DNA from 2 places in the Chryseobacterium sp. NRRL B-14798 genome. Region 2 is predicted to be linked to the other one. Evidence: riboswitches for the same ligand, from Rfam matches in the RefSeq annotation. Region 2 holds a riboswitch; the other holds the start of a gene.
The links. A riboswitch is a leader RNA that binds a small molecule or an ion and turns the genes downstream of it on or off. The one in region 2 is predicted to bind cobalamin.
Positions count from the first base shown of each region.

Region 1: it holds a riboswitch for cobalamin, as region 2 does, so the genes downstream of both, AB1278_RS06415 (TonB-dependent receptor plug domain-containing protein) here and metE (5-methyltetrahydropteroyltriglutamate--homocysteine S-methyltransferase) in region 2, are expected to answer to the same signal.

Region 1 is NZ_JBFLUL010000005.1:1,331,953-1,336,827, reverse strand. It holds gene AB1278_RS06420 (YncE family protein) at 1-706, opposite strand, end outside; gene AB1278_RS06415 (TonB-dependent receptor plug domain-containing protein) at 728-2,554, opposite strand; cobalamin riboswitch at 2,586-2,763, opposite strand; gene AB1278_RS06410 (T9SS type A sorting domain-containing protein) at 2,901-4,214, opposite strand; gene AB1278_RS06405 (helix-turn-helix domain-containing protein) at 4,369-4,875, shown strand, end outside.
Region 2 is NZ_JBFLUL010000005.1:3,033,048-3,037,922, reverse strand. It holds gene AB1278_RS14140 (VOC family protein) at 1-164, shown strand, start outside; gene AB1278_RS14135 (hypothetical protein) at 265-807, shown strand; gene AB1278_RS14130 (Lrp/AsnC family transcriptional regulator) at 891-1,352, opposite strand; cobalamin riboswitch at 1,548-1,733, shown strand; gene metE (5-methyltetrahydropteroyltriglutamate--homocysteine S-methyltransferase) at 1,905-4,208, shown strand; gene AB1278_RS14120 (helix-turn-helix domain-containing protein) at 4,355-4,875, opposite strand, start outside.

The DNA.
Region 1 (4,875 bases), 1.7 Mb from region 2:
TTTTATAGATATAAGAATCAGTAGCTGTAGAAGAAATTGTATATACATTGGATTTGTATGAAATAGTACTGTTAATCTTACCATTCGGAACAGTAAGTTCAGTTTTACTGTCATTAGAAGTATTGATATAAGTAATCATATTTCCATATCCGGAAGTAGCATTCTGCACAAAAATATTTCCACCTGCTTCTACTGCTTTATCAGCCCCGCCTGTCATCGTGATTTTGCTTACAAATGAATAGTCGGAAGCCTTATATTTTGTTACACTTGTTGCATTCGTAGAGAAGTTTAGATTAGCAACATAGATAAAATCATTAGCAAAAGCAATTCCTCTCGGGTTATCAATCTGATTAGTGATTACTCCTAATTTCTTAAATGTATAACGGTCTACTACAACAATTTTGTTTGAGTTATTGATCACAAGATAAGCCTTATTTCCATTAAGACCAATGGTCTGAAGAACGTCACCCAGAATTTCTTTATTGTTATTGTACCCATATACGTCATCCTGCTTTAAGCTTAAATCTCTTGTCAGGAATGTTACTTTAGCACCCTGGCTGTTAAAATTACCTTCATTAGAGATAAAATATCCGTTCTGGTAAGTGATCGGAGAAATTTCAAACTCGGCAGAGTCACTTGTACATGAAGACATATTAAACAATAGTACAACTGCAAATAAGACAGTTAAAAGTTTAGTTATTTTCATAATTTATTCAATTTTAATTTATTAAAAATTTATTGCTGCATACACACTATAGTTTCTTTTTGGTAAAGGATAGAAAGAAACGGTTTTATAGTAGGTATTGGTTAGATTATTCACTTTAAACCCTAAGGTATATTTTTTTGCTAAGGTGGCAGAAACTCCCATATTTAAAAGAAAATAAGGATCTATAGCTTCTGATCTCTTTTCATCACTTGTGGTGTAGGTAACACCGTTCAGCTGTCCCTGTGCATAAAACCTGAAGAAACCATATTCGTAATCTATACCGGCATTTCCCCTGTGCATGGGAACGTAAGGTCTCTGCATCTTCGTTTCTTTATCGATAGCTTTTGCATAATAGTATGCTGCATTGGCTCTGAATTTATGATTTCCCCACTGCTTGCTGAAAGACAACAGGGATTCCAGCCCGTAAGATTCGGATTTATTGACATTGTATGCCTGCCAGTATCCCATAGCCGTTGGAAGCCATACAATAAGATCTGTGATGTTCATATAGTAGGGAGACAGAGTAAGTTTGAAATCTCCCACTTTGAACTCATTGGTCATATCCACCTGAGTAGAGGTTTCCGGTCTCAGATCTTTATTTCCTCCCGGTTCATAATAAATATCATTAAATGAAGGATATCTGAAGTTTTTGGATACGTTAATACTCAGATCATACCATTTTGCGGCGTTCCATTTTCCGGAGAATGAATACATAAAAGGAGACTTTACATCTTCTACAAAATCTTTTTTGAATCCTCCTTCAAAACGCAGATCTTTTGTTGCAAAATACCGCAATAATCCTGAAACAGAACCTATATTCCTGCTGACATTGGATATTCCGCTCTCGTACCCTTCTCCTTTATTAATCTGAAATTCTCCGATGATATTAAAATTCCATTTTGAATTCAGGAAATAATTAAAATCATTTTTAAAGATATAATTTTTCCCGGTTCCTCCACTGGATTTAGGTTGGTTTAACGAACCGAAATACTGAAAATTCTCTTCCGTATAGGCTGCTTTAAGGGAATTACTGAACTTCGCTTTGTTCCAGTCCCAAGAAAGAAGACTTCTTACACTTTGAGTTGTATATTTTGTTTTTGTTCCCGTTTCCTCATATACAGGATAATGCTGTGAAGAATCAAAAAACTGGCTTTGCCACGAAACCTTATGATCGTTTGTAATTTTATAGGATGCTCCTACATTGAACGTCGTATTGTAATAATTCCCGTTTCTGTTGATGTAATTCAGATCGCTTACCTTATAATCATTTTCACTTACAGAATAATTTCCGGAGGCTTTAAAACTGAACTTATCATTGCTGTAAGAACCTTTTACAAAGTTATTATAGGTATTAAAGGAAGCCACTTCAGAGAATAAAGAACCATGGAAGCCTTTATTAAAATCAAGAGTATTATTCAGGTGAATACTTCCCCCGATGGCACCACTTCCGTACACTACACTTCCTCCACCCGCTTTGATACCGATCTGATCATAGCCGAACAAAGCAATATTATTGATATCTCCCTGGCCTAAAAAATTAGAATTGATATTAATTCCGTTCCATACGAATGCAGTCTGCTGGGCAGTTGTTCCTCTGAAAGAAGGCGAAGAAACAGCACCACGGCCATTTTCTTTAATGAAAACCTGCGACTGAAACCTCAGAAGCTCCGAAAGATTACCGGAGTTTTTTTCAGCATCTTCTGCTGTAATTGTTTTTACGGGATGAAAAAGTTTCACCCTGTTCATCTGGTTGTCGAAGACATAAATAGTGTCAATAGTTTTCTCTTGTCCAAAAAGAAAACACCCATAAGATGAAAAAAGCAGTACTAAAGATCTTTTTATATCCATACTTTTTTACTTTTCCTCCGAAAGCAATATGTTTTTAATTATAATCCTGGCAGGTCTCCTGACTTTCGCATTCTGCTCCTTCCCGTTTTTACACAGTGGCGTTTTGCAGAAACTTGTGTTGCGATTTACAGTTGCGGGGACAGTCCGGGAGTTACACCCGATTCCCTTTTCATTCCAAAATACTGGAAACCAAAATTTTTGCAAAGATAGTTTTTTATATGTATTTGCCAAAAACCAGACTTTTCTATACAAAATATGCTATCCTTTTGTTATATACACAAAAAAGAACGGCCGCTTTCAATATTGAAAACAGCCATTCATCCCACTACTTTACTATTTATATATGTTACTTTTTAATAAATTTATAAGACTCCTGTTGTACTCCTTTTACGGAATATTGTAAAATATAATCTCCTTTTGACAGGGATGAAACATCAATCTGTCCTTCTACAGTATCCAATGATTTTACCTTTTGTCCAACCATATTATAAATTTCTGCTTTCTCTATTTTTCCTTTTCCTTTAAAATACAGGATGTCAGCCACTGGATTAGGATAGATACTTGTATTGTTTTTCTCTTTCACAGCATCACTCACCGATAAAAATTCAGAAGTATCCAGGTAAAAAGCAATCATCTGCCCTGAAGCATTCGTCCCTGACCCGGCAATTTTCTTTCCGTCCTGTGAAATTGCAAGAGGAAGTCCCATTGTTACTCCATTAGTGGCAATTCCTAAAGATGCCGCATAATCATTCAGGTTAATTCTCCCGGCGGCAGAGGTCCAGATAAAGCCTTCTCCTGACATGGGAGGAGCCCCAAATGCTCTGTAATACCCGATCACTTTTTTCCCATCAGCAGAAATCCCGGTGGCACCTCCTTTGAAGCTGAAAGAAGCATTAGGATGCGTTATATAAGTAAGTCCGCTCACAGCATTCCATACATAAGGATTAGGATTTGCCGAACCTATTATTGTATTTCCGTCAGCAGAAATTCCTCCTGCTTCTCCTACATGATTCCCATTATTATCTGTAATAAAACTTTCCACTCCATCCTGCCATTTTGCTCCGCTTCTTGTTCCGGTTGATTCATCCTGCCAGCCTACAATCACTGTTCCTGCTGCATTGATTGCGTTTGCTCTGGAGCTGCGTCCGGGAACTATACTTCCCAGATCTACCACGCCGTTTACTTCATCCCATTTCACAGCATGCGCATTCGCTGCGGTGAGAAAACCAAGACCAACAATAGTATTTCCATCAGTCGACATTCCCCAGGTAGAGCTTACGCTGCCATCCCATCCTGTAGGTACAAGCCCGCCTCTGTTTACCCATGTGGCCGTAGCGACATCATAAGTAGATATTTCATTGAATCCTGTTGCGGCATTGGTAACCGACGACGATATTTTGGTTCCGTCATTCGAAACAATGGTTCTGCCTGCAGCCGGATATCCGTTTGTTATAGAACCTATCTGTACGAGTCCTCCTGCAGCATTCCATTTATATATACTTCCTGCACTGGTGTGCAAGCTTACTACTCCATTATCCGATACTGCGCCTACATTATAATTTCCCAAGCCGATTACAGTAAGCTGCGCTTCTGCAAAACCAAATTTCAAGAAAAGATAAGCTATCAATATTTTCATTGACATTCTGTAAAAATTTTTCATATTTTATTATATTTAGCGTTTTGAATTGGTGAAAACAATATTAATACAACATTCACTCAATTAAAAGAAATTGACTTTCATAATTCGTGAATTTTAAAAGAGTTTAATTTTTAAAATACTAATAACCAAATAGATATAAAACAATATTTTGAATATGGATTTTACCGGAATTATTCAAAAAAACACAAAAAACAATTTATCAGGACAAAAATTATTTCAAATCTTACTGTTTATTTTCTGCTTCCTTATTACCAAAGGACAGTCCGGCCCCGACTTCAATATGCTAGCAGATAAAGCATTTCTGAAATTGTATCAGAATCCCGACGAATGCATCAGTTATACCCAGGGAATTCTTGTGAGTGATCAAAACGCGGAACACAAAATTGTACTTCAAAATATTATTTCACAAGCTTTTGCCCTGAAGGGAGACTATGTACAGTCTGTCAATATTTTTGCTCAAAAAGAAGATATTGATCAGAAAAATAACCTTTCATATTTTATGCAGGTCTTCAGTGGTTATAATCTTGCTGATCAGTATCAGAATCTGGGTTTATACAATCAGTCAAAGACAATTATTACCAATCTTTTATCCGATCAGAAACTTCCTAAAAGTAATGATCGTTCCTTAAGAATCACCACTGCAAAATTGTATCAGCTTCAG
Region 2 (4,875 bases):
CTGAAACATGGCTCCAGCTTACCGTTCCCGATGTAGAAGCTGCTACACTATATCTGCTGTCAAACGGTGTGGAAACCTGTGACGAAATAGAAGAGCTTCCTGAAAATATGCACTGGATTACCGATCCTGCCGGTACCGTGTTCAATTTACAGGAAAGAAAATAGCCAAAAACAGAAGTGCGATGTAAAAAATTGCTTAAAATAGAGCTTTGCCCAAAATTTTAATATCTTTAGCCATCAAATCATTACAATTTAAAATATTTTTATGCAGACGAGACCATTCCATTTCATTGTCACCATCTTTTTTCTGGTATTAAGTGCAACTGCATTTTCACAGAAAACAGCCGTGTTGGGTTCTTTACTGGACAAAAACTCAGAATTCATATTCCCACAGACTCCGGATAAAATTTCAAAAGCGTTGAACGTAAAAACTGTTTTTTATGAAGATGCCAACGAAGAAAAATATGCAAAATGGCCTATGAAAACAGGACTGGAGCTTTATTGCAGCCTGGGAAAAGACAATAGTATCAATGAGATGTTTTTTGTGACTTCAGACAATAAATCTGTCATTGTGGAAGGACTTCCTTTTGGTCTTGTTCTGAATAAAAGTACATTACAGGACAGTAAAACGAAGTTCGGTAAGTACAATGCCAAAATACAAAAATCGGGAGCAGACAGTGAATTTCCGGGAGGGTCAAAACTGGTTTTTAAAAAAGGGAAACATTATACAACATTGCTTTTCGACAGTAAGAACCTGTTAAAATCAATAGGTTTAACAACAGAACTTACGGATCCGGCTGCCAATTAAGTACTAAAAAACAAAATAATTATAGTATCCGTCATTATTGACGGATTTTTTTATCCTCAGACGGTGTTAACTTTAAAAGAAATCTATATCGTCAGTCCATGGTTGTTTTTTACCTCAGCCATCACAAAAGTACTGTGCGTGCTGCCGATAGAATCTACGGATCCCAGCTTGTTAAATACAAAATCCTGATAATGCTTCATATCCCGCACCTGCACTTTCAGAAGGAAATCAAAATCTCCGGAAATATTGTAACATTCCGCAACTTCTTCAATTTCTAAAATTTCTTTTACAAAATCATACCCCACAGACCGGTCGTGAATTTTAAGTTTGATCTGGCAAAACACCGTAAATCCACGGTTCAGTTTTTCAGCATCAAGAACTGCCGCATATCTTTTAACAAAACCTTCCTGTTCAAGCCTTTTTACCCTTTCGAAAACCGGTGAAGTAGAAAGGTTCACTTCTTTAGCGAGCTCTTTAACGGTAAGTTTGGCGTTTTTCTGGAGGAGCCTGAGCAGCTGTACATCCTTATCATCGAGTTGTTCCACAGAATATTATTCTTTTAAATGATTAAAACAGTCAAATATAAAGAATTATATGCTTTTATTTTTAATTCCTGAAGTTTAATTTGCTTAATTATTTGTTTCCAGTTGTGGTTTTATTCTGTATTACTAATTTTACACAAAATTAAAAACTTTTACTGATAACCTTTGTTAAAGGTAAAAGTACAGTTCTTTACAGATACTTCATCAAACAGGAAAGGTTTTACTTAAGGTAGATTAATAGGGAATCGTGTGCAAATCACGAGCTGTCGCGCAACTGTAAGTAACCCACCAAAAGTTTCTGTCCTTGCAGATCCACTGCCAAAAGCGGGAAGGATGACGGAAACTGTTACAAGTCAGGAGACCTGCCTTTACTGAATTGACAATGCTTTCGCGGGCTGAAGCTTTGGGTCATACAGATGGTATATCAAATTTTGTATTTTCTTCTGAAGGGAAATACATTGTCTGCTATGTCACTATTTTCCTGAAACTTTTTCCGCAACATAACGAAGCATTGTAAAGGACTTCCCAATAAGTTTAATTAAAAAGTTTAAAAAAATGCAAACTCACATTCTTGGCTATCCGCGTATTGGTAGCAAAAGAGAACTCAAAAAAGCCTGCGAGCAGTACTGGTCAGGTAAAATCCTTTTGGAAGAACTTCTGAACACCGGAAGAACTCTCTGCAGTCAAAACTGGAATATCCAGAAAGAAGCAGGGATAGATCTTATCCCGTGTAATGATTTTTCATACTATGATCAGGTATTGGATATGAGCCTTGTCGTAGGTGCCATTCCAACACGGTACCATGAAGTGGTGCTTAAAAAAAACAATACTGAGCTGGATCTTTATTTTGCCATGGCAAGAGGCTATCAGAAAGATGGATTGGATATCACCGCCATGGAAATGACCAAATGGTTCGATACCAACTATCATTACATCGTTCCGGAATTTTATAAAAATCAACAGTTTAAGCTGAGCTCAGATAAAATTTTCAATGAATTTGCAGGAGCAAAACAAGCTGGAATCAATGCGAAACCGGTTATTATCGGGCTGGTTTCTTATCTGTTATTAGGAAAAGAAAAAGAAGAAGGATTTGATAAACTGGATCTGGCCGGAAGTCTTCTTCCTGTTTATACAGAGATTTTAACCAAACTTCAGGAACAGGGTGCAGAATGGATCCAGTTTGATGAACCTTTCCTGGCATTGGATTTAACAGAGAAAGCCAAAGAAACTTACCGTTATGTGTATGCCGAAATCAGAAAACGTTTCCCGAAACTGAAATTTATTGTGGCTTCCTATTTTGACGGGTTAAAAGACAATACTTCACTTGCCGTTTCACTTCCCGTCAATACATTGCATGTTGATCTGGTTAGAAATCCTGAGCAGCTGGATAATATTCTGAATAGCATTCCTGAAAGTGTAAGCCTTTCATTAGGAGTTGTTGACGGTAGAAATATCTGGAAAAATGATTACGAAAAGTCGCTGTCTTTTATCAGTAAAGCGGTTGAAAAACTAGGATCTGAAAGAATTTTCATTGCACCATCATGTTCATTGCTTCATTCACCCTGTGACCTGGATTTTGAAACCAATCTTAACCCGGAAATTAAGAACTGGCTGGCTTTTGCTAAACAAAAAGTAAAAGAAGTAGTAACTCTTAAAGAACTGGCTTCCGGAACGGAAAATGAACAGATTTTTGAAGCATTTGAAGAAAATAAAAAAGCAATTGAGAGTAGAAGAACTTCTTCTCTTATCCATAATAATGAAGTGAAGCAAAGAGCCAATGCTGTTACTGAAAAAGATGCTCAGAGAATAAACACCTTCAAAATCCGTAAAAAAGAGCAACAGGAAATATTGCAGCTTCCTTTGTTCCCCACTACTACGATCGGATCATTCCCGCAAACCACAGAAGTAAGAAGCTGGAGAGCAAAATTTAAAAAAGGAGAACTGACAGCAGAACAATATGATACCTTACTGAAAGAGGAAACGCAGAGAACAATCCGCTGGCAGGAAGACATCGGAATTGATGTATTGGTTCATGGAGAATTTGAGCGAAACGACATGGTGGAATATTTCGGGGAACAGCTGGAAGGATTTGTATTCACTAAAAACGGTTGGGTACAAAGCTACGGAAGCCGTTGTGTAAAACCCCCTGTGATCTTCGGTGATGTTTCCCGCCCGACTCCGATGACGGTGTACTGGTCTCAATATGCCCAATCTCAGACTGAAAAATGGGTAAAAGGAATGTTGACAGGTCCGGTTACGATTTTACAGTGGTCTTTTGTACGTGATGATCAGCCTCGTTCAGAAACGTGTAAGCAGATTGCTTTGGCAATCCGTGATGAGGTAGTGGACCTGGAAAAAGCAGGAATCAGAATTATTCAGATTGATGAACCTGCGATCAGAGAAGGACTACCATTAAGAAAAACAGACTGGCAGAATTATCTGAAATGGGCAGTGGAAGCTTTCAGAATTTCAGCAAGCGGAGTGGAAGATGCTACCCAAATTCACACTCACATGTGTTATTCTGAGTTCAATGATATTATTGAAAACATTGCCGATATGGATGCAGATGTCATTACCATAGAATGTTCACGTTCTCAGATGGAGCTGCTGAATGCTTTCGCCGATTTCAAATATCCGAATGAAATTGGTCCTGGAGTATACGATATTCACTCACCAAGAGTTCCGTCAAAAGAAGAAATGATTGAATTGTTGAGAAAGGCTCAGAATGTCATTCCTGCCAATCAGCTTTGGGTAAATCCTGATTGCGGACTGAAGACAAGACACTGGGAAGAAACCGAAAAAGCTTTAATTGCAATGGTGGCTGCTGCCAAAGAAGCTTCAGTAGAATATGCACTTTAGAAAACTTTTACAATAATTAGATTCAATAATTCAGATCGTGTTATGATTTTCATGGCACGATCTGTTATTTTTAAACTATTAAAATTTTTGAAGAATAAAGTAGTTGAAAATCGTTCTGATAGGATCTTAATGGTTCAAAATCTAAGTTATTTTGCCTGTAAAGCACTTGGCGGATAGCCGAATTGTTTTTTAAAGGCAAATGAGAAATGGGATAAATTTTCAAATCCAAGATCTAAATAAATATCAGAAACGGACTTTCCTTTTTGGCTTAGCAGAAAATGGGCTTCCTTTAATCTTCGAAGCTGAAGCCATTGTCTTGGCGGAATTCCGAATATCTTTTGAAAATCCCTTTTAAATGCAGACAGACTTCTCCCCGTTAAATAAGCAAAACGTTCTACATTGACATTGAAGTGAAAGTTTTTATTCATAAAAGCTTCAATATCTATTTTATAGGGCTCGGAAAAATCAAACAAAATATCCTTAAGACCGGGATCGTAATTCAACAGTAAGAGGAGAGCTTCTTTTTGTTTAAGTCTCAGTATTTCTTCAGAAGCAGGAAGATCTTCATACGCTAATAATGAGTACATAAAAGAATGTAATGCCTTTTGCTCAGGTTTTATATAGGCCTGGACATTGTCCTTTTTTTCTGCCTGATATCCATATTCTC